Regions from separate parts of the Bacillus sp. N5-665 genome, predicted to be linked through region 2. Evidence: riboswitches for the same ligand, from Rfam matches in the RefSeq annotation. Region 2 holds a riboswitch; the other holds the start of a gene.
The links. A riboswitch is a leader RNA that binds a small molecule or an ion and turns the genes downstream of it on or off. The one in region 2 is predicted to bind S-adenosylmethionine.
Positions count from the first base shown of each region.

Region 1 (11,384 bases), 1.5 Mb from region 2:
TTTAGATGAAATTGTTGAGAAGACTGCAAAAGCTGGATGGGAAATTTATAAACGAAAAGGTACTACTTATTACGGAATCGGAAACTCTCTAGCTTATATTGCGAGTTCAATCTTTAACGATGATCACCGTGTCATTGCTGTATCAGCCATTTTAGATGGGGAGTACGGTGAATATGATATTTGTACAGGAGTGCCAGCTATTATTACTAGAGATGGTATGAAAGAAGTTGTAGAACTAAATTTAACAGAGGATGAAGAATCTCGATTCGCAAAATCAAACGATATTTTACGTGATTATATGAAAACAATTGGTTACTAACTTATAGGAGAAGGTGAAACAAATGAAGGAATATATAATGTCTCGTGTATTTAAAGCATCAGCTGGAATCGCACAAGGTATTTTCGTATCCCTTGGAATTGGTTTACTAATCGAAAATATAGGAAGAATTGTTGATATTCCATTGCTTATTACAATCGGAGTTGTTGCAAAATCACTTATGGCACCAGCGATTGGTGCCGGAATTGCTTTTATGCTCGGTGCAAATGGTCTTGTAATCTTCTCGGCTATGGTAGCTGGAGCGATTGGTGCCGGATCCATTTCAATTACTGAAGCAGGTCTAATAATTAAAACAGGTGAGCCAATCGGTGCATTATTAACAGCAACTTTAGCTGTATATATTGGTAAACGTTTAAGTGGAAAAACTGCGTTAGATATGATGCTCGTTCCATTTGCGGCCATATTAGGTTCTGGTTTAGTTGGTATTTGGTTATCTCATAATATTACTCCTGTTTTAAATACAGTTGGAGCATTTATTAAAGATAGCTCAGCTGGTAGCCCGTTTATCGCTTCTATCGTCATTGCAGTCGTTTGGGGACTATTACTTATCTCTCCCGCTTCATCAGCTGCGTTAGCGATTGCACTTAGCTTAGACGGTGTTGCAGGTGGTGCTGCTCTTGCAGGCTGCGTTGCTCAGTTTATCGGATTCTCTGTAATCTCAGCGAAAGAAAATAATTTAGGCGGCATATTAGCTCAGGCGCTTTGTACTCCGAAAGTGCAGTTGCCAAATATCACTAAAAATCCAATGATTCTCGTCCCAACTGTCGTCGCCAGTGCTATAGTTGGTCCAGTATCCGCATTAATTTTCCAACTAGAAGCAGGAAAAGAAATTGCAGGTCTTGGATTAAGTTCTCTTATCGCACCAATTAATTTAATTTCTAGCGAAGGATGGGAAGTTGTCCCGGCGATGGTCATCACTTATATCATCATTCCAGTAGCTGTTTCTTATATACTTTACATTGCTCTTAAAAAAGCAGGTCGTATTCACTCTGGTGATATGACTGTACCGCAATCTTAAATCGAAAATCTCCTTTTATATAGAGAAAAGCAGACTGGAAGCCACAGTCTGCTTTTTACATTTTGTGATTTTGTTTTACTGGAACACGTACAGTTTCTTTTGCTAATAAAAGCTGAACGCCGAAGTAAAGTATGCTTGCAAGCGTCATTCCAGAAATGGCGTCTACAAATGCGTGTTGCTTCGTAAATAGCGTTGATAAAATAATAAGCGTACCGAAGAAGGTAAGAATGTAATATTCAAAAGCATGTTGTTCTCTACGTTTAAAGGCAGCTAGCATAATGACAAATGTAGTTAGAACATGAATACTAGGGAAACAGTTTACCGGTTGGTCGATACTATAAATATAGCGGACTAGTTCGGAAAATACGTCTGATCCAACGACTGTTGGACGTGGTACAGTTGTTTGCCAAAAATAATAAATAGAAAAACAAGCAAGTTTTCCAAGAATGATACTACTTAAAGTGACATAATATTGTTTTCGATCCGCAAAGCAATAATAAATAAGTGCGCCGTATAAGTAAGGAAACCAAAGTAAATAAGGAATAATAAATGCTTTCACAAATGGAATCCAATCATCTACTACAGTTGTGACATCTACTGCGTGTACAGTAGATTTATTTAATACATCGTAAAGGGGACTTACGAGTACGAGTAGAAGTATATAACTTAACGGAAGAAAAGATGAAAGTTTAAATTTCTTCATGATAATCTCCTATGTTTAGTAATGTAAGTAAATTCAATTGATTATAATATAGAAACGTCATTTGAGCTATCGATTTTACTTACATTTTCTTGAATTAACCTTACGTTTTCGTCACTTGACTTAAAAGAAGGGGAGGGTGCTAAATGAAGCGTTTATCGTATTTCTTATTTTTTATATTGATATGCCTAGTGAGTGCTGGGTGTGCAAAGGATAAAGAAGGAGAGAAATTAGAATATAACGGAAGAGCACTCGTAATTGGAGTTATTGGAGAAAAGCCGAACGATACGTTTAGGAATATAAAGTTTGAGGAAATGAAGTTAGAGGAACTGGAAAAGAAATCTAAGGAAGTGGATGGTTTTTTAATAATGAAAGATCACTTTCAAGAAGCCTCAACAGAGCAGTATAAAAATGTATTTTCATCGCTAAAGAAACCAGTATTTTTTATCGGTTTGCAAGATAAATCATATTCAACGTTTATTACAAAAGGAATAGAGTATAACAGTGCACGAAAAGATGTAAATGCTATGTATACGCAAGGCTTTGCAAATATCGGAAGTGGTGAAGGACAACAATGGGCAGTCGGTTTGTCCAATGGTGGAAATACTGAAGAAAGTATTCATAATATGTATATCGTCGTATTTCGAACAATTGCCGATTATTTAAGTCGATGATGAAGGAGCCTGTAAAAGGGTCCTTTTTTATGTTTAATCAAACGTTTGTTTAAGGTGTATGTTCGGTAGGAAGAAACCGATGTAGCCCAAGGGTTAGCAAAGAAAAATAGGGAGCTAATCAAACGTTTGTTTAAGGTGTATGTTCGGTAGAAAGAAACCGATGCAATTCAAGGGTTAACAAAGAAAAATAGGGAGTTAATCAAACGTTTGTTTAAGATATATGTTCGGCGAGTGATAAGAGAAGAATCTAAAAAAATTATATATTTATTTTTCTTAACAAATGGCGGAAAAATAAGAAAAATTTGCAGGATTATTAAAAATTATCACGAAATAAGTAAAAGTTTAGCGAATAATCGTTTGAAATAATAAAACGTTTTCTATATGATAAAGGTAAAGGTTAGTAAAAAAGTAGGTGAATTTATGACAGTAACATTTTATTCATATCCAAAGTGTGGCACATGTCAAAAAGCAAAGAAATGGTTTGAGGCAAACGATGTAGCATATGAGATGATTCATATTGTTGAAAATCCACCATCAAAAGAAGATTTACGTAATTTACATGAAAAAAGTGAATTACCATTAAAAAAATTCTTTAATACAAGTGGAATGCGTTACCGCGAACTTGGTCTGAAAGATAAGTTAAAGGATGCAAGTGAAGACGAAATGTACGAACTTTTAGCATCTGATGGCATGTTGATTAAACGTCCAATCGTAACAAATGGAACGAATGTAACACTTGGTTTTAACGAAGAGCAGTTTGAAAGTGTGTGGAAAAAGTACCAATAAGGTATTTTTACATAATTAATACATTCACTGGAGGTACAGTCATGAGCATTCCAAATAATTTACGTTACTCTGAAGAACACGAATGGGTAAAAACTGAAGGTAATGAAGTTGTTATCGGTATTACTCACTTTGCACAAGGTGAGCTAGGCGATATCGTATTCGTTGAACTTCCTGAAGTAGGTGCAACAATCGAAGCTGACGAGCCATTCGGAAGCGTAGAATCTGTTAAAACAGTTTCTGAGTTATACGCACCTGTAAGCGGTAAAGTTGTAGCAGTAAACGAAGAATTAAGTGACCAACCAGAACTTGTTAACGAATCTCCATACGAGGGTGCATGGATGGTTAAAGTTGAACTTTCTGATGCAAGCCAAGTTGAGAAGTTATTAACTGCAGAAAAATATGCAGAAATGACAAACCAAGACTAATTATAGTCGACTAAAGGACAGCCTTTGTGCTGTCCTTTTTTATTTTGTGTTACATAATACATTTAAAATCGAGTGCAAATGAATAAGCTATTATGGGAATGAATGTTTTTCGGTAAGGTTTCATGTGGCTTCGTAATCTGAACGAGCCGCTTGCGCTTTTCTTTGTCCAGCTCCACCTCCTAGCCCTTCATGTCTAAGAACCTTCCGCACGAGAAGACAAAAAAGCGTCTTCTGTACGAAAGAACCTTAGCCAACAGGGCTAAACAGTCGGTGCCGCTTTTCTTTATGATCCAGCTCCAGCAGCTAGATTGTTCGGTGGCTTCGCTTCTTCCTGTAAGGCAAAAAGCGCCTTTACGTCAGAAGCTCCATCCCCCTCACAATCTGAACGAGCTGCTTGCGCTTTTCTTTATGATCCAGCTCCAGCAGCTAGATTGTTCGGTGGCTTCGCTTCTTCCTGTAAGGCAAAAAGCGCCTTTACGTCAGAAGCTCCATCCCCCTCACAATCTGAACGAGCTGCTTGCGCTTTTCTTTATGATCCAGCTCCAGCAGCTAGATTGTTCGGTGGCTTCGCTTCTTCCTGTAAGGCAAAAAGCGCCTTTACGTCAGAAGCTCCATCCCCCTCACAATCTGAACGAGCTGCTTGCGCTTTTCTTTATGATCCAGCTCCAGCGGCTAGATTGTTCGGTGGCTTCGCTTCTTCCTGTAAGGCAAAAAGCGCCTTTACGTCAGAAGCTCCATCCCCCTCACAATCTGAACGAGCTGCTTGCGCTTTTCTTTATGATCCAGCTCCAGCGGCTAGATTGTTCGGTGGCTTCGCTTCTTCCTGTAAGGCAAAAAGCGCCTTTACGTCAGAAGCTCCATCCCCCTCACGATCTGAACGAGCTGCTTGCGCTTTTCTTTATGATCCAGCTCCAGCGGCTAGATTGTTCGGTGGCTTCGCTTCTTCCTGTAAGGCAAAAAGCGCCTTTACGTCAGAAGCTCCATCCCCCTCACAATCTGAACGAGCTGCTTGCGCTTTTCTTTATGATCCAGCTCCAGCGGCTAGATTGTTCGGTGGCTTCGCTTCTTCCTGTGAGGCAAAAAGCGCCTCTAGTTCAGGAGTTCCAATGCCCTCCTGTTCTGAACGAGCTGCTTGCGCTTTTCTTTTGCAAAAATAAACAGGAAACAACATGAAAATAACGAATATACTATATACTAAGTTAAAGGTTGTATAGTATATGGTGATCGGGTGATGACATATGATTTATGTGGAAAAAGTCATTATTGTAGAAGGTAAATCAGATAGAAGAAAGATTGAATCTATTATTCGTGAACCGGTGGAAATTGTTTGTACAAATGGTACAATTGGTTTGTCGAAAATGGATGAGCTCATTGATCAGTTTTTTGATAAGGAAGTGTATGTACTAGTGGATGCTGATGATGCTGGAGAAAAGTTAAGGAAACAGTTTCGAAAAGAATTTCCGCAAGCAGAGCATATTTATATTGATCGCTCGTACCGAGAAGTGGCAACTGCGCCATCTTCACACTTAGCAAATGTATTATGGGGAGCTGACATTGACGTTTATACAGAATATTTACGGTAAGGAATGATAGAAGTGATTGATTGGACAGGAGCCGAAGCTACAGCCCTAATAGAGAACGAAGAAAAAACAGTGTTATATGTATATACTCCAATGTGTGGAACATGCCAATTAGCAAAAAAGATGTTAACAGTCGTTGAGATGACAATTGAAGACTTGAAAATTGGAATGTTAGATTTAAATTATGCTCCGCATTTAGCGAAAGAGTATGGAATCGAAAGTGTACCGTGTTTACTTGTTTTTGAAAATGGGACACTCATGAAGAAGATATATGCATTTCATTCGGTTGAATATTTATATACGGAATTAAAGTAGGCGGCAAAGTTTTTGCCGCCTCGACATATTTCTCGGGAAATATGTCGAGATGCAGGGGGGTTACAGTATTTGTCGAGCGAAAGTAACAGGATTGCTCTTTAGTGAGAGGGAATGGTATGTGTAATAGAAAGTGATATGAAGGATGTGATTTAGGGTGAAATTATATTCTTTGCTGCAATCATTTGTAAATTACGCTAATGGTCAATATCATTTAGAGCCGCTTTTAAGACAAGGAGAAAAAACTGTTAATTTCCGCTTTGGAGATGAAAGTTGTTCGCTACAAATTTCAAGAGATTATATAGAGCTGCTACATGAGGAACGAGGAACAGAGCAAATCGTTTGTTTAGATGAGGAAGATGTAAAACAATTGGTGAACGGCAATGTAAGGTTGCAAATGTTAATGAACGATGGACGTGTACAATATTCAGGAACGTATCGAACGATGCTATTAGTCGAATCGATGTTTCATATATGTAAACCGATGTCAGTGGGTGCTTAAAAGTCTGAAGTTTCTTTTTTTACGAAAATTTCTGTTGACATGGCGTATGGATATTGATACAATTCAATTCATAAAATATAGACAATTTCATAAATTACAAATCAGACGAAAATGTAATCTGATTTCTCTTATCAAGAGAGGTGGAGGGACTGTGCCCTGTGAAGCCCGGCAACCGTCAACTTATGTTGAAATGGTGCCAATTCCTGCAAAGCAAATGCTTTGAGAGATGAGAGAGAGGGATAATGTTGTTATATACGCATATAAACCTTTCTGCTTCTCTAAAGCGGAAAGGTTTTTTTATTGTTTGAATGTGGAGGACATTCAAATAATAAAAGTAGTGATAACGGTGGACTACACGCATTAAACATAAAAAATTGCGGAGTCGACCAAAAATCTAGCTTCAGCGGCTAGAACAGTCGGTCGTTTCATCCCTTCCTATGAGGCAAAAAGCGCCTCTACGTCAGGGATTCGGGCGTCCTCTTGTTCTAAACGAGCCGCTTACGCTTTTTAAACAAAAAAAGGGGTGAACATCATGATCTTGTTAGAAAATGTAAAGAAAATATATAAAGCAAAAAGCGGTGATGTCACTGCTGTAGATAATGCCAATTTAAAAATAGACAAAGGTGAAATATTTGGTGTTATCGGATATAGTGGCGCTGGGAAAAGTTCTTTAATCAGATTATTCAATCAGTTAGAGAAACCAACTTCTGGCCAAATTACAATTGCAAATCGTGTGATTTCAGCAATTACAGGGAGTGAACTTCGTAAGGCAAGGCAAGAAATTGGAATGATTTTTCAGCACTTCAATTTACTTTGGTCACGAACTGTACGCGAAAATATCGAGTTCCCACTTGAAATTGCAGGTGTCGATAAGGCGAAGAGAAGAAAACGCGTCGACGAGTTAATTCATCTTGTTGGATTAGAAGGAAGAGGGGACGCGTATCCATCTCAGTTAAGCGGAGGACAAAAGCAACGTGTTGGGATTGCAAGAGCATTAGCTAACAACCCACAAGTGCTTTTATGTGATGAAGCAACGTCAGCTCTTGATCCAGAAACGACAGATCAAATTTTAGATTTATTATTAGATATTAATAAGCGTCTCGGTTTAACAATTGTACTCATTACACACGAGATGCACGTGATTCGAAAGATTTGTAATCGAGTGGCGGTAATGGAGAAAGGAAAAATTGTAGAAACGGGTCCAGTACTTGATGTATTCCGCAATCCGCAGAAAGACATTACAAAACGCTTCGTACAGCAGTTAACGGATTCTGAAGATACAAATGAAACGATTGAAAGTTTAATTGAAAAGTATCCAGATGGTAAAGTAGTTCGTTTGCAGTTTATCGGTGAAGCTGTAGAAAGACCAGTACTTCAAAGATTAATGCAACGCAGTGATATAGAAGTTAGCATTTTGCAAGGAAATATAGCACAAACGAATAACGGCTCTTACGGTAGTTTAGTTGTTCATTTAAATGGTGAGGAAACAGCGATTCAACAAGCAATAGAGGGAATACATCAAGATCAAGTAGAGCTGGAGGTGATTGCACATGGATAAGTTAATCGCAAATGTTGATTGGAATCAAATGTTAGAAGCAACTGGTGAAACGTTATATATGACGGCAATCGCAGCTCTTGCCACATTTGTATTAGGACTAATTTTAGGATTGTTACTCTTTATGACAGCGAAAGATAATTTATGGGAAAACAAAGCGGTTAACACGGGGATTGGAGCGTTCGTAAACATTTTCCGCTCGATACCGTTCATCATTTTAATCATTTTATTAATCCCATTCACAAAGATTCTGCTTGGAACAATTCTTGGAGCGAGTGCAGCACTTCCAGCTTTAATTATTGGAGCGGCACCATTTTACGCGAGAATGGTTGAAATTGCGCTTCGTGAAATTGATAAAGGTGTAATTGAAGCTTCGAAAGCAATGGGAGCAAAAACAAGCACAATTATTTTGAAAGTGTTAATTCCAGAATCGTTACCAGCATTAGTATCTGGTATTACTGTTACGACAATTGCTTTAGTAGGCTATACAGCGATGGCGGGAGTTGTTGGTGCTGGTGGCCTTGGAACACTTGCTTATTTAGAAGGATTCCAGCGAGGAAATAACGATGTAACAATCGTTGCGACAATTTGTGTATTACTAGTTGTATTTTTCATTCAGTGGATTGGTGATAGTTTAACGACTCGAATAGATAAACGATAATAAAAAACGGGAGGATGTTTTAAATGAAAAAATTATTACTTACAGCACTTATTTCAACTTCAATTTTTGGGTTAGCTGCTTGTGGCGGGAAAGATAAAGATGAAAAAAAACTAGTTGTGGGGGCTTCTAACGTACCGCACGCTGAAATTTTAGAAAAGGCTAAACCTTTATTAGAGAAAAAAGGAATTGAATTAGAAATTAAAAAATTCCAAGACTACGTATTACCAAATAAATCGTTAGCGGATAAGGATTTAGATGCAAACTACTTCCAGCACATTCCATATTTAGAAAAAGAAATTAAAGATAAAAAATATGATTTTGAAATAGCAGGGAAAATTCATTTAGAGCCAATTGGTGTATACTCTCAAAAATATAAGAGCTTAAAAGAACTTCCGGACGGGGCGACAATTATTATGAGTAATTCCGTTACTGACCATGGACGTGGTTTAGCAATTTTACAAAAAGAAGGCATTTTAAAAATTAAAGACGGAGTAGATCCAGTTAGTGCAACTCCAAAAGATATTGCAGATAATCCGAAAAACTTAAAGTTTAAAACGGATATTGAGCCTGGTTTATTACCACAAGTGTATAACAATAAAGAAGGCGACGCTGTTTTAATTAACTCGAACTATGCAATTGATGCGAAATTAAACCCAGAAAAAGATGCAATTGCAATTGAAGGCGATGATTCTCCATACGCAAACGTATTAGTGGTTCGTAAAGGTGATAAAGATAAAAAAGCGATTAAAGAGCTTGTAGAAGTATTGCATTCTAAAGAAATTGAAGACTTTATTACTAAAGAATATAAAGGAGCAGTTGTTCCTGTAAAAGAATAATTGCTGAAAAGGGCTGGTGTATGCCGGCCCTTTTTTATAACTACATAACTATAGGGGAGAAGGGGACATCATATGAAAAAGATTCTACTATCAGTTGTTACAGCACTGTCTGTATTTACATTAGCTGCTTGCGGAGGGAAAGAAGAGAATAAGCTTGTTGTGGGAGCTTCTAACGTGCCGCACGCTGTTATTTTAGAAAAGGCACAGCCGATACTAGAGAAAAAGGGCATTAAATTAGAGATTAAAAAGTTCCAGGATTATGTTTTGCCGAATAAAGCGTTAGCGGATAAGGAAATTGATGCGAACTACTTCCAACACATTCCTTACTTAGATAAAGAAATTCAAGAAAAGGGATATAAAATTGTAAACGCAGGAAAAATCCATTTAGAGCCAATGGGCATTTATTCTAAGAAATATAAAAGTTTAAAAGAATTGCCAGATGGCGGAACAGTTATCATGAGTAATAACGTAGCGGAGCGTGGCCGTATGCTCGCATTGTTACAAAAAGGCGGCGTTATTAAATTAAAAGACGGTGTAGATGTTGTTAAAGCGACAGTAAAAGATGTTGTAGAAAATCCGAAAAACTTAAAGTTTAAAACAGATGTAGAGCCTGGATTGTCACCAAAGCTGTATGAAAATAATGAAGGTGATGCTTTATTCATTAATTCAAACTATGCAATTGATGCGAAATTAAATCCAACAAAGGATGCAATTGCGATTGAAGGATCAGACTCTCCGTATGCAAATATTATTGCAGTTCGTAAAGGTGACGAGAAGAAAAAAGAAATTAAAGAATTAGTAGAAGTATTGCATTCAAAAGAAATTCAAGACTTTATTAATAAAGAATATAAAGGTGCTGTACTTCCGGTAAGTGAATAAACACAAGGAAAGGACTGGGAAATTCCCAGTCCTTTTTTCTTTATATAAATAAGAAGAAAGGTGTATTATATAAGGATGCAAGGGAAATACTTATATACATTTGTGAAAAAATTGTTACTTTTTTTCGTCGTTTGCGATATCATTTTATTTGATATAAGATTAGAATGAGAATAAAATGAGAATATGAACGTTTTAGGAATTTTTAAAATGTATATATAGGATTAATGGAGGTATTGAGATGGCTGGTTCTACATTAACGGTTAAAGACTTACACGTATCAATTGATGGCAAAGAAATTTTAAAAGGTGTAAACCTTGAAGTAAAAGGTGGAGAAATCCACGCAATTATGGGACCTAACGGAACAGGTAAATCAACTTTATCTTCTGCGATTATGGGTCACCCAAAGTATGAAGTAACAGAAGGTAGCATCATCATCGACGGTGAAGATGTATTAGAAATGGAAGTAGACGAGCGCGCACAAGCAGGTCTATTCCTAGCAATGCAATATCCAAGTGAAATTAGCGGAGTAACAAACGCTGACTTCTTACGTTCTGCAATTAATGCACGTCGTGAAGAGGGCGATGAAATTTCTCTTATGAAATTTATCCGTACATTAGATAAAAACATGGAATTCCTAGAAATGGATCCAGAAATGGCACAACGTTACTTAAACGAAGGTTTCTCTGGTGGAGAGAAAAAACGTAACGAAATCCTTCAATTAATGATGATTGAGCCAAAAATTGCAATCTTAGATGAAATCGACTCAGGTCTTGATATCGATGCATTAAAAGTTGTATCTAAAGGTATTAACCAAATGCGCGGCGAAGAGTTCGGTTGCCTAATGATTACGCATTACCAACGTTTATTAAACTACATCACTCCAGACTTCGTTCACGTTATGATGAACGGTCGCATCGTTAAATCTGGTGGCCCTGAGCTTGCACAACGTCTAGAAGCTGAAGGTTATGACTGGATTAAAAAAGAATTAGGTATTGAAGACGAAACAACAGAGCAAGAAGCGTAAGAGAGGAGCATAAACATGACAATCGGTACATTACCTTTCGATCAAGAAACAATCCGTCAACGCGCAAGCGAAGTAAACGAAGCTGCTTGGTTGAC
Region 1 is NZ_CP093325.1:488,099-499,482, forward strand. It holds gene MNO09_RS04655 (L-lactate dehydrogenase) at 1-319, shown strand, start outside; gene MNO09_RS04660 (PTS sugar transporter subunit IIC) at 342-1,355, shown strand; gene MNO09_RS04665 (phosphatase PAP2 family protein) at 1,411-2,058, opposite strand; gene MNO09_RS04670 (hypothetical protein) at 2,202-2,729, shown strand; gene MNO09_RS04675 (arsenate reductase family protein) at 3,150-3,515, shown strand; gene gcvH (glycine cleavage system protein GcvH) at 3,557-3,940, shown strand; gene MNO09_RS04685 (hypothetical protein) at 4,249-5,097, shown strand; gene MNO09_RS04690 (toprim domain-containing protein) at 5,179-5,523, shown strand; gene MNO09_RS04695 (thioredoxin family protein) at 5,527-5,835, shown strand; gene MNO09_RS04700 (hypothetical protein) at 5,990-6,334, shown strand; SAM riboswitch class I at 6,460-6,567, shown strand; gene MNO09_RS04705 (methionine ABC transporter ATP-binding protein) at 6,867-7,892, shown strand; gene MNO09_RS04710 (methionine ABC transporter permease) at 7,885-8,550, shown strand; gene metQ (methionine ABC transporter substrate-binding lipoprotein MetQ) at 8,574-9,386, shown strand; gene metQ (methionine ABC transporter substrate-binding lipoprotein MetQ) at 9,459-10,265, shown strand; gene sufC (Fe-S cluster assembly ATPase SufC) at 10,504-11,289, shown strand; gene sufD (Fe-S cluster assembly protein SufD) at 11,305-11,384, shown strand, end outside.
Region 1: linked by a shared signal. The riboswitch ahead of MNO09_RS04705 (methionine ABC transporter ATP-binding protein) and the one ahead of MNO09_RS25975 (LLM class flavin-dependent oxidoreductase) in region 2 are both predicted to bind S-adenosylmethionine.

Region 2 (11,384 bases):
GGTGCGATGTTCATTTATTATCCTGGAGACCTGTAAGCTACAATCTCGTTTATAAAAACAATGTATTGAATAAATCAGTAAAGAATGCTTTTCTATTTTTCCCTAGAATGAACAGTAATGTATAATCTAATTACTTAATGTAATAAGGAGGCAGTAAAATTTGAACAGGAAAATTTGGTTTGTATTTACTTTTTTTGCTCTTTTAGTAACTGGCTATGTTGTTGTCCAATATTTTATTATGGATGGATTTCAAACAGGGCTTGTAAAAGCGAAGCTTATGTTTGGATCTAAATTAAGTGCGTTCTGGTATATGATGCTATTTATACATATTACAACTAGTATAGTAGCATTAGTAACTGGCCCTTTTACATTATCCACTAAATTTAGAGAAAAGAATATCAACCGTCATCGAATAGTTGGGAAAATCTATATGGTTGGTATATTATTAGGAGGCGTTTCTGGACTGTACCTATCCTTTTATGCTACGGGAGGGTTGGTAGCGAAGTTAGGTTTCGGTTTGTTATCCATATTTTGGCTAACATCAGCATATCAAGCATTAAATAGAGTTAAGAATAAAAAAATTAAAGACCATCGGAATTGGATGATTAGAAATTATTCTTTAACCTTTGGAGCAGTTACATTAAGAATTTGGCTACCGTTGTTTATCGTTCTATTTGGAATAGAGCGGTTTGAACTTAGTTACGCTATTATTGCTTGGTTAGCGTGGGTACCCAATTTAATTGTTGCAGAATTATTCATAAGAAAAAGACTTAATAAAGGAAAGTACCAGGGAAATGAGGATTTACATTTTTAATGTAAATTTGCTGTCATATTGAGGGCAGAATTTTTTTATAGCTGAATTTCGTACAAAAATAGGATGGCCAATTGAAGTCATCCTATTTGTATTACCAACTAGCAGTTTCCGTACGTTCTTTCAACCACTTCACCCAATCCAAATCCTCCACCTTAAGCAAACTGAGCGAAACACCCTTCATATCTAAAGAAGTTAGTAGCGTACCAACTTTTACGAATGTAATATGTAAGCCTTCCAGCTCACATAAACGGCGAATATCATTTGCGAAAATGTATTGTTCCATTAGTGGAGTTGCACCTAATCCGTTAATGAGAATAGCAAAGTTGTCACCTTTTCTCCAGCGGTAAATGCTTTTTAGTTTGTTCATTAGTTCGATCGCTAATATTTCAGAAGAAGATAGCGCTTCTTTACGGTATCCTTTTTCTCCGTGAATGCCGACGCCGTAAAAGACTTCGTCGTCGTTTAATGTGAATGAAGCTTTTCCTTTCACTGGGTCGTTTGCAGGTGAAAGGGCGACTCCTAATGTGTGTAAGTTTTCGGTGATAGAACGGCCAAGTGTTGTTAGTTCTTCTAAAGAATGTCCGCTCTCAGCAGCCGCACCAAGTATTTTTTGAACGAAAACAGTACCAGCGACGCCGCGTCTTCTTTTATTAAAAGAAGCATCATCTTCAATTGAAACGTCATCATTTACGATGATATGGTCAATTTTTCTTCCTTCTTCTTTAGCAATTTGTTCAGCCGCAAGAAAGTTTGCTACGTCATCTTTAAAGTTTTTGATGATGAATAAAATACTTTTATTTTTTGGCATGAGGCGAGTTGCCGCAATAATTTGTTCCACTGTAGGCGGAGTGAAAATACTGCCGTTTACTGCCGCAGTAAGCATACCTTTTCCTACATAACCAATATCAGCAGGTTCATGTCCGCTACCACCGCCGCTTATGATAACAACGTTTTGCTTCAGTTTTTCTATATCTTTTACATAAATGATGTTATTTGTTTCGTCGTAATTTACTTTGTCGTTATGTTCAAAATAAAAACCATGCATCATATCTTGAACGATATTTTGTACATCATTCATAATCTTTTTCATTGCTTTTGCCACCCTTTAATTACTTTGCTGATTGCTCCAGTAATAGTAGTAATTGATTGTTTATCATATTTTTCATGAGAGAAGACATAATGGAAGGATCTACTTCGCATTTGCTTTCAATCCAATCTTTTATCGTTCCAACGAAGCCGTGACTATAAAAGGAGGCAATCGTATTTTTCGTCTCATCAGATAGGCTGAATCCACAGCTCACAGATAGTTCATCAATAATCTTCATATATAGGTTTTTCGTATGCTCAAATAAATAGTGATTAAACGAGTTTTGTTCAATGACCTTAAAAGCATTTCGGTAAAATTTTTGATTTTCATAAAAGTAATCAAATAATAAATCGAAAATGTTTTCCCACGTTTCATAGTCGAGAAAGTCGATAATATTCTCTTTCGTTTCTTCTCTATAAATCCAGCTTAATAGTTCAAATTTATCTTTAAAATGATAATAAAAAGTTTGCCTACGCATTTGACAGTGTAACATAATATCGCTCACTGATATTTTATGAAATGACTCTGTTTCCATTAAATACTTCAATGAGTTCGCGATTATCTTTTTAGAAATTATAGAAGAGGTCATCTGAATCATCCCTAGAATGTTAGTAATATAAAAATCCTACCTACAAATGAGAGCGGTGTCTTTAGACAGATTGTCCATTTTGTCCGTTTACTATAAAACGCTTTCATTTTAACATGGATAGTAAGAAGAAGATTTCAAATATATCACAATATATTAAAGGAATTGAGGGAGAATCACAATGAAAAAGATTATAAATAAACCAGAAACATTAGTAATGGAAATGTGTAACGGAATGGTTATGGCTCATCCAGAGCTTGAGCTTTTGAAAAAATATAAAGTCATTAAGAAGAAAGAAATGAACGAAAATAAAGTAACGTTAATTAGTGGTGGCGGTAGTGGTCATGAGCCGGCGCATGCAGGACTAGTCGGAAAAGGAATGTTAGATGCGGCAGTGTGCGGAGATGTGTTTGCTTCGCCTTCACAAATTCAGGTATATCAAGCAATTAAAGAAACAGCTAGTAAAAAAGGAACGTTATTAATTATTAAAAATTACAGCGGCGATATTATGAATTTCAAAAACGGTGCGCATTTAGCGACAGAAGATGGAATTGAAGTCGACTACGTAAAAGTGGACGATGATATTGCGGTAGAAGATAGCTTGTATACAGTAGGACGCCGCGGCGTTGCGGGCGTTATTCTCGTTCATAAAATTGCCGGCGCAGCAGCGGAAGCAGGTATGGATTTAGGTGCGGTGAAAGCTGTCGCGGAAAAAGCAGCGGCTAACGTGCGCACAATCGGTTTAGCGTTAACGTCTTGTACAGTTCCAGCGAGCGGATCACCTACTTTCACACTTGCAGAAGATGAAATGGAATACGGCGTAGGTATTCACGGTGAACCAGGAATTAAGCGTGAAAAAATGTTGTCAGCAGATGAACTAGCGAACCGTATGACAAACGATCTTGTAAAAGATTTAGGAGTAAAAGATGGCGAAGAAATTGCGCTTCTAGTTAACGGTTTTGGCGGAACACCACTGCAAGAACTTTACTTATTTAACAACGCAGTGACGCGAGAACTAGCTGCTAGAAACATTACAATTAATAGAGTATTTGTCGGTAACTATATGACGAGTATCGATATGGCTGGTATGTCTTTAACAGTAATGAAATTAGATGATGAGCTAAAAACATTAATATCGAAAGAGTGTAATACACCAGCGTTTAAAGTAGATGGACCAGTTGAAAGTGTCGAGTACATGAATGTGCTTGAAGGAGCAGAAGAGAAGGAAGTTTCCTTTGAAATAGAAACAGCGGAAGAGCACGCTGTTATAAACGATAATGTCATTACATTAAACAACATGATCTATCTCGTTGATAAAATGAGCGACATTATTATTAAAAATGAAGTGCCGTTCTGTGAGTTAGACACGCACGCTGGTGACGGCGACTTCGGAATGAGTGTGGCAAAAGGATTTAAGCAATTAAAACGTGAGTGGCATTCTATTGTAGATCAAGAGAACGTAACGATCGGATCATTCCTTGACGGTTGTTCGATGATTATTATGGAACATTGCGGCGGCGCATCTGGTCCAATTTGGGGCGGTGCATTCCGCGCAGCTAGTAAAGCAGCTGGCGAAAAATGTGAGTTAACAGTGAAAGAATTCGCTGAAATGTTACAAGCGGCACTGCAAGGTATACAATCTATCGGTGAAAGATCATTCGGTAGAGGAGCGGTAGTTGGTGATAAAACACTTGTTGACGCACTTGCTCCATGTGTAGATTCTTGGTTAGACAGCGCTTCAAACGAAGTAGACATGAAAACTGCCTTTAAAAAAGGTGCAGAAGCAGCGGTTAAAGGAGCAGAGTACACGAAAGAAATCGTAGCTCGCATGGGCCGCGCTGGTACAGTTGGCGAAAGAAGCTTAGGATATCCTGATGCAGGTGCGCATGCACTTGGAGTTATCTTTACGGAGATTGCGGGTAGTTTGAAATAGGAATTAGAAGATCCCCTCTGCCTTATGGTGGAGGGGATCTTTATTGATAACCATCATTCTTCCAGTGAAAACTTTTATTTGTTAGCCAATCTAGAAGCAGCCTCTTCAACTTCTTTATAGGCATTTTGTAATACTTCATTTGGATCTAGTAATGCTGTTCCTTGTGCACGAACGATTTGATAATCTTCAATACCAAGGAAGTTAAACATTGCTTTTAGATATTTATGAGAGTATTCCACTTCTGTATACCAATCATCATTTGTATAGATTCCTCCACTTGCTTGTATAACAAGCATTCTTCTTCCATCTTTAAGTAGTCCTACTGATCCGGTTTCAGTATATTTAAATGTTTCACGTGCAATCATAATATTGTCCATGTAATCTTTTAACTTTGATGGAATATTAAAATTGTGCAAAGGTAATACGATAACATACGTATTTGCACTTTTAAATTGTTGTAAAATTTCGGACATACGCTCCGTTACTTTTTGTTCTTCACCAGTTAACTCTTGTTCAGTTCCTTGTTTTTCCCATGCACTTAAAACAGTTTTATCTATCATTGGTACTACATCATCGTATAAATTAATCTGTTCAATCGTTTCATTATTAGGAATTAATTCTTTATAAGATACTAAAAAGTGGTTAAGAACCTTAATGCTGACTGATGATGTATCATCCACTTTCGGATGTGCGTTTATAATAAGTGTTTTGTTCATTTGTATTTCCCCTTTTTAAAAGTTTTTACGTTTTAATTGTCGACAATGTTAATCGTCGATTAACATTGTCTTTAATATAATCTCTGAAATTATTTTTGTCAAATGAAATACATACTATTCTAAAAGAGCCTTTTTTTATTTGACTAAAATTCTAAATGGTCCTAAGATACAATTTGATAACCCTTAAAATAAAAAGCAGGTGATTTGTATATGCAATATAGTGTTGGGGTTGAATATGCCTTGCATTGCCTAGTTTATTTAATCAATGCTCCTTCCAAGGAAAGTGTTGGAATAAAAGATTTGGCAGAGTTTCAAGGACTTTCTGAAACATTTCTTTCAAAAGTTTTCGGTAAATTATCTAAAGCTGACATTGTGAATTCTGTCCCAGGTGTAAAAGGAGGATACAGGTTAGCTAAGTCTCCAGAAGATATTTCTTTTTGGGATGTAATAGAAGCCGTCGAAGGCCCAAAACCTATTTTTCAATGTAAAAATATTGTACAAAATGGTCTACTATATCGAGACGACGCTTGTAATTCTTGTGAGCCTAGCAATTCTTCTTGTACAATTAACTTAGTAATGCTTGAAGCAGAAGAACACATGCGTGAGTTTCTTCGTAAAAAGACTCTTGCATGGTTAGATAAAGAACTTGATATTGTTTTACCTGAAAAGATAAGGGTAGATACTCGTGAATACTTCAAACAAAAAAACTCTAACTAAATCGCCATGACGAATTAGTTAGAGTTTTTTTGTTTTTTAACATTAATTCCATCATGTGAGTACTTCATCACAAATTCCTTCTTTAAATATCACATTTAATTAACTCATAAAGTTTCAAATTGATTAACATTGAAATTCTAAAAAATACAATTTTATTTTCGTAAAAAGTAAATGAATTTATGTGTTCAGATATTTTAAACATAGTGAAAAAGGAGCAGAGTACACGAAAGAAATCGTAGCTCGCATGGGCCGCGCCGGTACAGTTGGTGAAAGAAGCTTAGGATATCCAGATGCAGGTGCGCATGCGCTTGGAGTTATCTTTACGGAGATTGCGGGTAGTTTGAAATAGGAATGTGAAGATCCCCTCTGCCTTGTGGTGGAGGGGATTTTTATAGTTGATATGTAGAACATTTCTTTCGGTGCTCTCTCTGTAAAATATGAGTTTGTTAATATTTTTGATAAAATCTTATTTCAAAACTACAACTAATATTTCTCAACATTAATATATTGAAAATAGTTAGAATATTTAAGATAATCATTTATGAAGCAATATATTATAAAAAAGGGGGAATTTATTTTGTTACGTCGCTTATCTATTTGTACTTTATTAACAGCTTTTATGTTTACTTTGTTTACATTTAACGGCTCTGCTTTTGCGGCTACGAATACTACTGAAAATAAAACTGTAGTAGCAGCTTGTGCAAAGGGAGGTACGGTAGGTGTATATGGTGCAAAGATGCGCAGTGGTTACACTGTTGGATCACCTGTCTTACATACATTTAATGATGGTGCGAAAATTACTGGAACATGGGTAACTGGTGAATATGTTCAAGGTCATTACAGTAATTCTAAACAGTGGTTAAAAGTTACATATAAAGGGATGACAGGTTATGTATCCCATACAACATTATATAACGTTTGCTCATAAAACTATGTACTATAATAGCTTTTGATGTATTGAGCTAATCTCTTCTAGGGATTAGTTCTTTTTTGTCTCCTAGTTTTTAATGGGGCATTTTTTGAAAAAAACCAACGATTCATTAAATCGATGGTTTTATGTTTATATATTATTCATTTGTATCTATATCAAATTTTTCATTGTTTTTTGCTTATTTGAGACTTAGTTTTTTTGTGATTGCAACTTATCGATTTTCCAGCGTGCTCCTAGAGGATCTAAAGAGCTTTCAATATAAAACATATATTCATCTGCGATACTTGGTACTTCAAAAGCTATTTTCAATTCTACCGTTTCATTTGGTGTAACTTGTATACCAGAAGGGTTTTGATCAAGCACCTTTCCTTCATAGGCCTTTCCGGCTTTTTCATCTTTTAAGTTATATTTTAATTCTGATAGTCCAATCGTTTGACCTCGTACATTTTTTACAGAGACATTAACAACGACGGAATCGTTACTAGCATTTAAATATGCATTTTGAACGGCGGTCAAGTAATAGCCTCCCTTAACACTCTCACCAACTAATAAAATACCTTGTTCCAAGCGGGTCATATCTTCTTTTTCTTCAAAATTTATTAATTCTTCATTTTCATTTTTTGCGGTTGGTTCTTCTATTGGACCATTTTCAACGGCACTATCTTTTTTATCTTGTGTGCAAGCAGCCGTAAAACTGACTAATACTAGAATTAAAGTAAGTAATATGAATGATTTTCTCATAAAATTAATCTGTCTCCTTAAGTTTCTCAATTTTGTGCAACTATACATATAAGATTAACATAATGTCTCATTATTGGCTCAAAATAGGGAATCTTTTAGACACCTTATTCTTTTACTTTTACTATACATTCGATTGGGTCTCACGATATTTGTTAATCTTGTAAATCATTGTCTTAGTAATACCGAGGGTTATTATAAATATATTAATCATATAATTTGTCCCTATCAAAATGAACGTTTCTTGCATCTAATATATTGTAAATATATTTTATTTTGAAAGGATGTGATTATATGGCTCATAAATCTACTGGAGTGTTTCGAGTTCCAGTTTCTGAAAATGGGATTATTCCAACTGCTCTCAACATTATGTTAAACAATGATTCACGCTGTCATACTAGTAATGTAACGGTAACTGTTAAGAGAAGTCGAAACATTTCTTTCCCAACTCAAAATGAATTAGTTGAAATTTCTCGTACTTTTGTTTCTTTAGAACCAAACAGAACGACTAAGATTGTATTGTTTACTCCAGAATTCCAAATAGAAGATTTTCTTGATGTTATCATTAGTGGGAATAAAGATGATGTTAAGGATGTTCTTGTATATTCTTTCTTAGCAGATTCAGCAGGTCACAATCTGCCATCTACTGTTTTTAGAAATGCAGAATACACTTTTGCTTGCTGACACCGTGATGATGTATTCTTTACTGTCATATATTTGAAGGGAAATGTTAAATAGGATTCGATTTAACTTTTATTTGGGTTCTCCAAAGAAGTCTGCTTTAGCTAAATAAACAAGGAACCGACTAATGGGTTCCTTGTTTATTTGCATTTAACATGAAATTTCGTGTCTATTATTCCGAAAGCAACTTTACAGAGGAACAGATTTTTCCTAGTGAAGCAGCACCTATAGATGAAAGTACCCAATATTCCAATTCTAAAGGTAGGCGAAATGCTTGAACGTTACCATCATTAATAACCATCTTCATAATATGTAATTAGTATTATTTTATTCTTTAAATATTTCCGGCTTCTCCACTCTAAATGATTTCACCTCACCACATTCTAAACAAAATGTAGTTAATAGTTTGGAACGTTTCCCCACTGAAAAGAGCCTACTAGAATCATCTTCACAAACATATGCATGATAAGCAGATCCAACTCTTCCTTCTTTAAATGTAGTAGAACCACAATTCTCGCATCGTTTATTTTTCATGCTACTAACACCTCATTTGCTGTGTTTTTAAGATAGAAGTAAAGCAACTTGGTTATACATGATGTTTTCGACATGATACAACATACCCCTTTATATATTCGTAAGTAAAACAACACAATACCCTTATAAATCTCTATAACAATATGATTTTTCATATATCATTTAATGTATATCGGAAAAATAAGTATTAAAGGATTGATTTTTATTATTCTGATGATTATAATAAATGGAAATCAAACAATTCTTATGCTGAGAAGTGGAGGGACGGGCCCTATGAAACTTCGGCAACCTCGTTTTAGACGAAAGGTGCCAAATCCTGCAGGTGAAAAACACCTGAAAGATAAGAGAGGTTCACTTAGTCAAGAAGGCTACTCTTATTTCGATAAGAGTAGCTTTTTTTATGGTTAAAAGTTAAAGGGGGAATAGGTAGTGGAGTACGGTTTTTGGTTGCCGATTTTTGGGGGATGGCTTCGAAATGTAGATGATGAATCTATGCCGCCTACGTTTGAGTATGCAAAACAAACAGCGCAAGCAGCAGAACAATTAGGTTTTTCAACAACACTTATTGCAGAATTAAATTTAAATGATATAAAAGGTGTTTCGGCACCAAGTTTAGAAGCGTGGACAACTGCGGCAGCACTTGCAGCAGTGACGGATAAATTAGAAATTATGACAGCTGTAAGACCTGGTTTCCACAATCCAGCAGTTACAGCGAAAATGGCAGCAAATATTGATCAATTAAGTAATGGTCGTTTTACATTGAATGTAGTTTCGGCATGGTGGGAAGAAGAAGCGAGACAGTACGGCGGGGTATTTACTGCACATGATGAAAGATATGATCGCACAGAGGAATTTGTAACAGTTTTGAAAGAGCTTTGGAAAGAAGAAGAGTTTTCTTATAAAGGGAAGTTTTATGAGCTTCATCATACACATTTAAGTCCAAAACCTGTGCAGAAACAAGGCATTAAGCTTTATGCAGGTGGTGAGAGTGAGCGAGGAAAAGAGGTCATTGTCAACCACGCGGATGCATATGTAATGCACGGGGGAACAGTGGAAGAAGTATCTGTGAAAATAGAAGATATGAAGAATCGTAGAAAGAAAGTTACAGAGGAGCCATTGCAGTCATTCGGGCTTGCGGCTTACGTTATTTGTCGTGATACAGAAGAAGAGGCATTAGAGGAATGGAGACGCATAACGGATGTGAAAGACGATGCTTTAGGTTATGCGGGTTATCAAGACTTTATTAGTAAATCGCATTTGGAACAGCAAGTGAAGCTCAATGATTATTCCGTATCTAATCGCGGGTTACGTCCTAATTTAATCGGAACACCAGAACAAATTGCAGAAAGGATACTTGCTTTTGAAAAAGGGGGTGTTACGTTATTACTTTTACAATTTTCGCCACAGCTTGAAGAGATGAAACGATTTTCTGAAAAAGTAATGCCATTAGTTGAAGCAAAAAGAAAGGAATTGATTACAAATGAGTAAAATTTACATATTACATGAGAATAAGGAATGGACGGATCATTTAGTGAAAAGGTTGGAAGAACTGGAGTTACCGTATGAGGAATGGCTTTTAAATGAAGGAACACTTTCATTAGAACAAGAACCTCCCCAAGGTGTTTTTTATAGCCGCATGAGTGCTTCTTCACATACGAGAGGGCATCGATATGCACCTGAATTGACTGAAGGGGTTCTTGCTTGGTTAGAGGGATACGGGCGAACAGTATTTAATGGGTCTCGTGCATTACGCCTTGAAGTAAGTAAATTAAATCAATATGCAGCATTAAGAAAATTTGGGATACAAGTGTCGAAAACAATTGGTGCTGTTGGCCGTGATCATATAGTAAAAGCAGCAAAGGATTTAGGGGAAGTACCGTTTATTACAAAGCATAACCGTGCAGGTAAAGGCCTTGGTGTTCAACTGTTTCATTCCATTGATGCTTTAGAACAATATTTGGATGGTCCGACGTTTGAAGAACCCATTGATGGAATTACTTTAATCCAGCAATATATTGAAGCGCCAGAACCATATATTACACGTTGTGAGTTTGTAGGCGGTCAGTTTGTATATGCAGTTAAAGTAGATACATCAGAAGGATTTGAACTTTGTCCAGCAGATGCGTGTTCGATTCAAGATGCTTTTTGCCCAGTAGGAGAAGAGAGTAAGAAAGAGTCATCAACAAAATTTGAAATTATATCGGACTTCCAAGAGCCAATTATTGAACAATACAAAGAGTTTTTGGAAGAAAATGAAATTACCGTTGCTGGTATTGAATTTATTCGCAGTTCGGATGGAACAATTTATACGTATGATATTAATACAAACACAAACTATAATTCTGGCGCAGAGTCTGTAGCAAATCAATTTGGTATGCTTGAGCTTGCTACATTCCTTGGAAGAGAATTAGAAAAGCAAGTAGAGTTAGTTAAATAGTATAGAAGGTTCTAGTGAAAACCTTTGTTAAAGTAATCGTGGTCATATGACCAAGTTTAGGATATCCAGATGCAGGTGTGCATGCGTTTGAAGTGATATTTGCGGAGATTGTGAGTAGTTTGAAATAGGCATAAGAAGATCCCCTCTAGCTTAAACTAGGGGGGATCTTCTTATGCCTATATATATTTCAATAATCGCTTCTATTGTATT
Region 2 is NZ_CP093325.1:4,548,126-4,559,509, reverse strand. It holds gene MNO09_RS26035 (VanZ family protein) at 1-36, shown strand, start outside; gene MNO09_RS26030 (DUF2306 domain-containing protein) at 161-814, shown strand; gene dhaQ (DhaKLM operon coactivator DhaQ) at 906-1,904, opposite strand; gene dhaS (dihydroxyacetone kinase transcriptional activator DhaS) at 1,924-2,490, opposite strand; gene dhaK (dihydroxyacetone kinase subunit DhaK) at 2,669-4,420, shown strand; gene MNO09_RS26010 (FMN-dependent NADH-azoreductase) at 4,495-5,136, opposite strand; gene MNO09_RS26005 (RrF2 family transcriptional regulator) at 5,347-5,853, shown strand; gene MNO09_RS26000 (DAK2 domain-containing protein) at 6,035-6,202, shown strand; gene MNO09_RS25995 (SH3 domain-containing protein) at 6,431-6,781, shown strand; gene MNO09_RS25990 (DUF4352 domain-containing protein) at 6,974-7,525, opposite strand; gene MNO09_RS25985 (hypothetical protein) at 7,817-8,206, shown strand; gene MNO09_RS25980 (hypothetical protein) at 8,531-8,737, opposite strand; SAM riboswitch class I at 8,979-9,084, shown strand; gene MNO09_RS25975 (LLM class flavin-dependent oxidoreductase) at 9,167-10,225, shown strand; gene MNO09_RS25970 (ATP-grasp domain-containing protein) at 10,218-11,174, shown strand.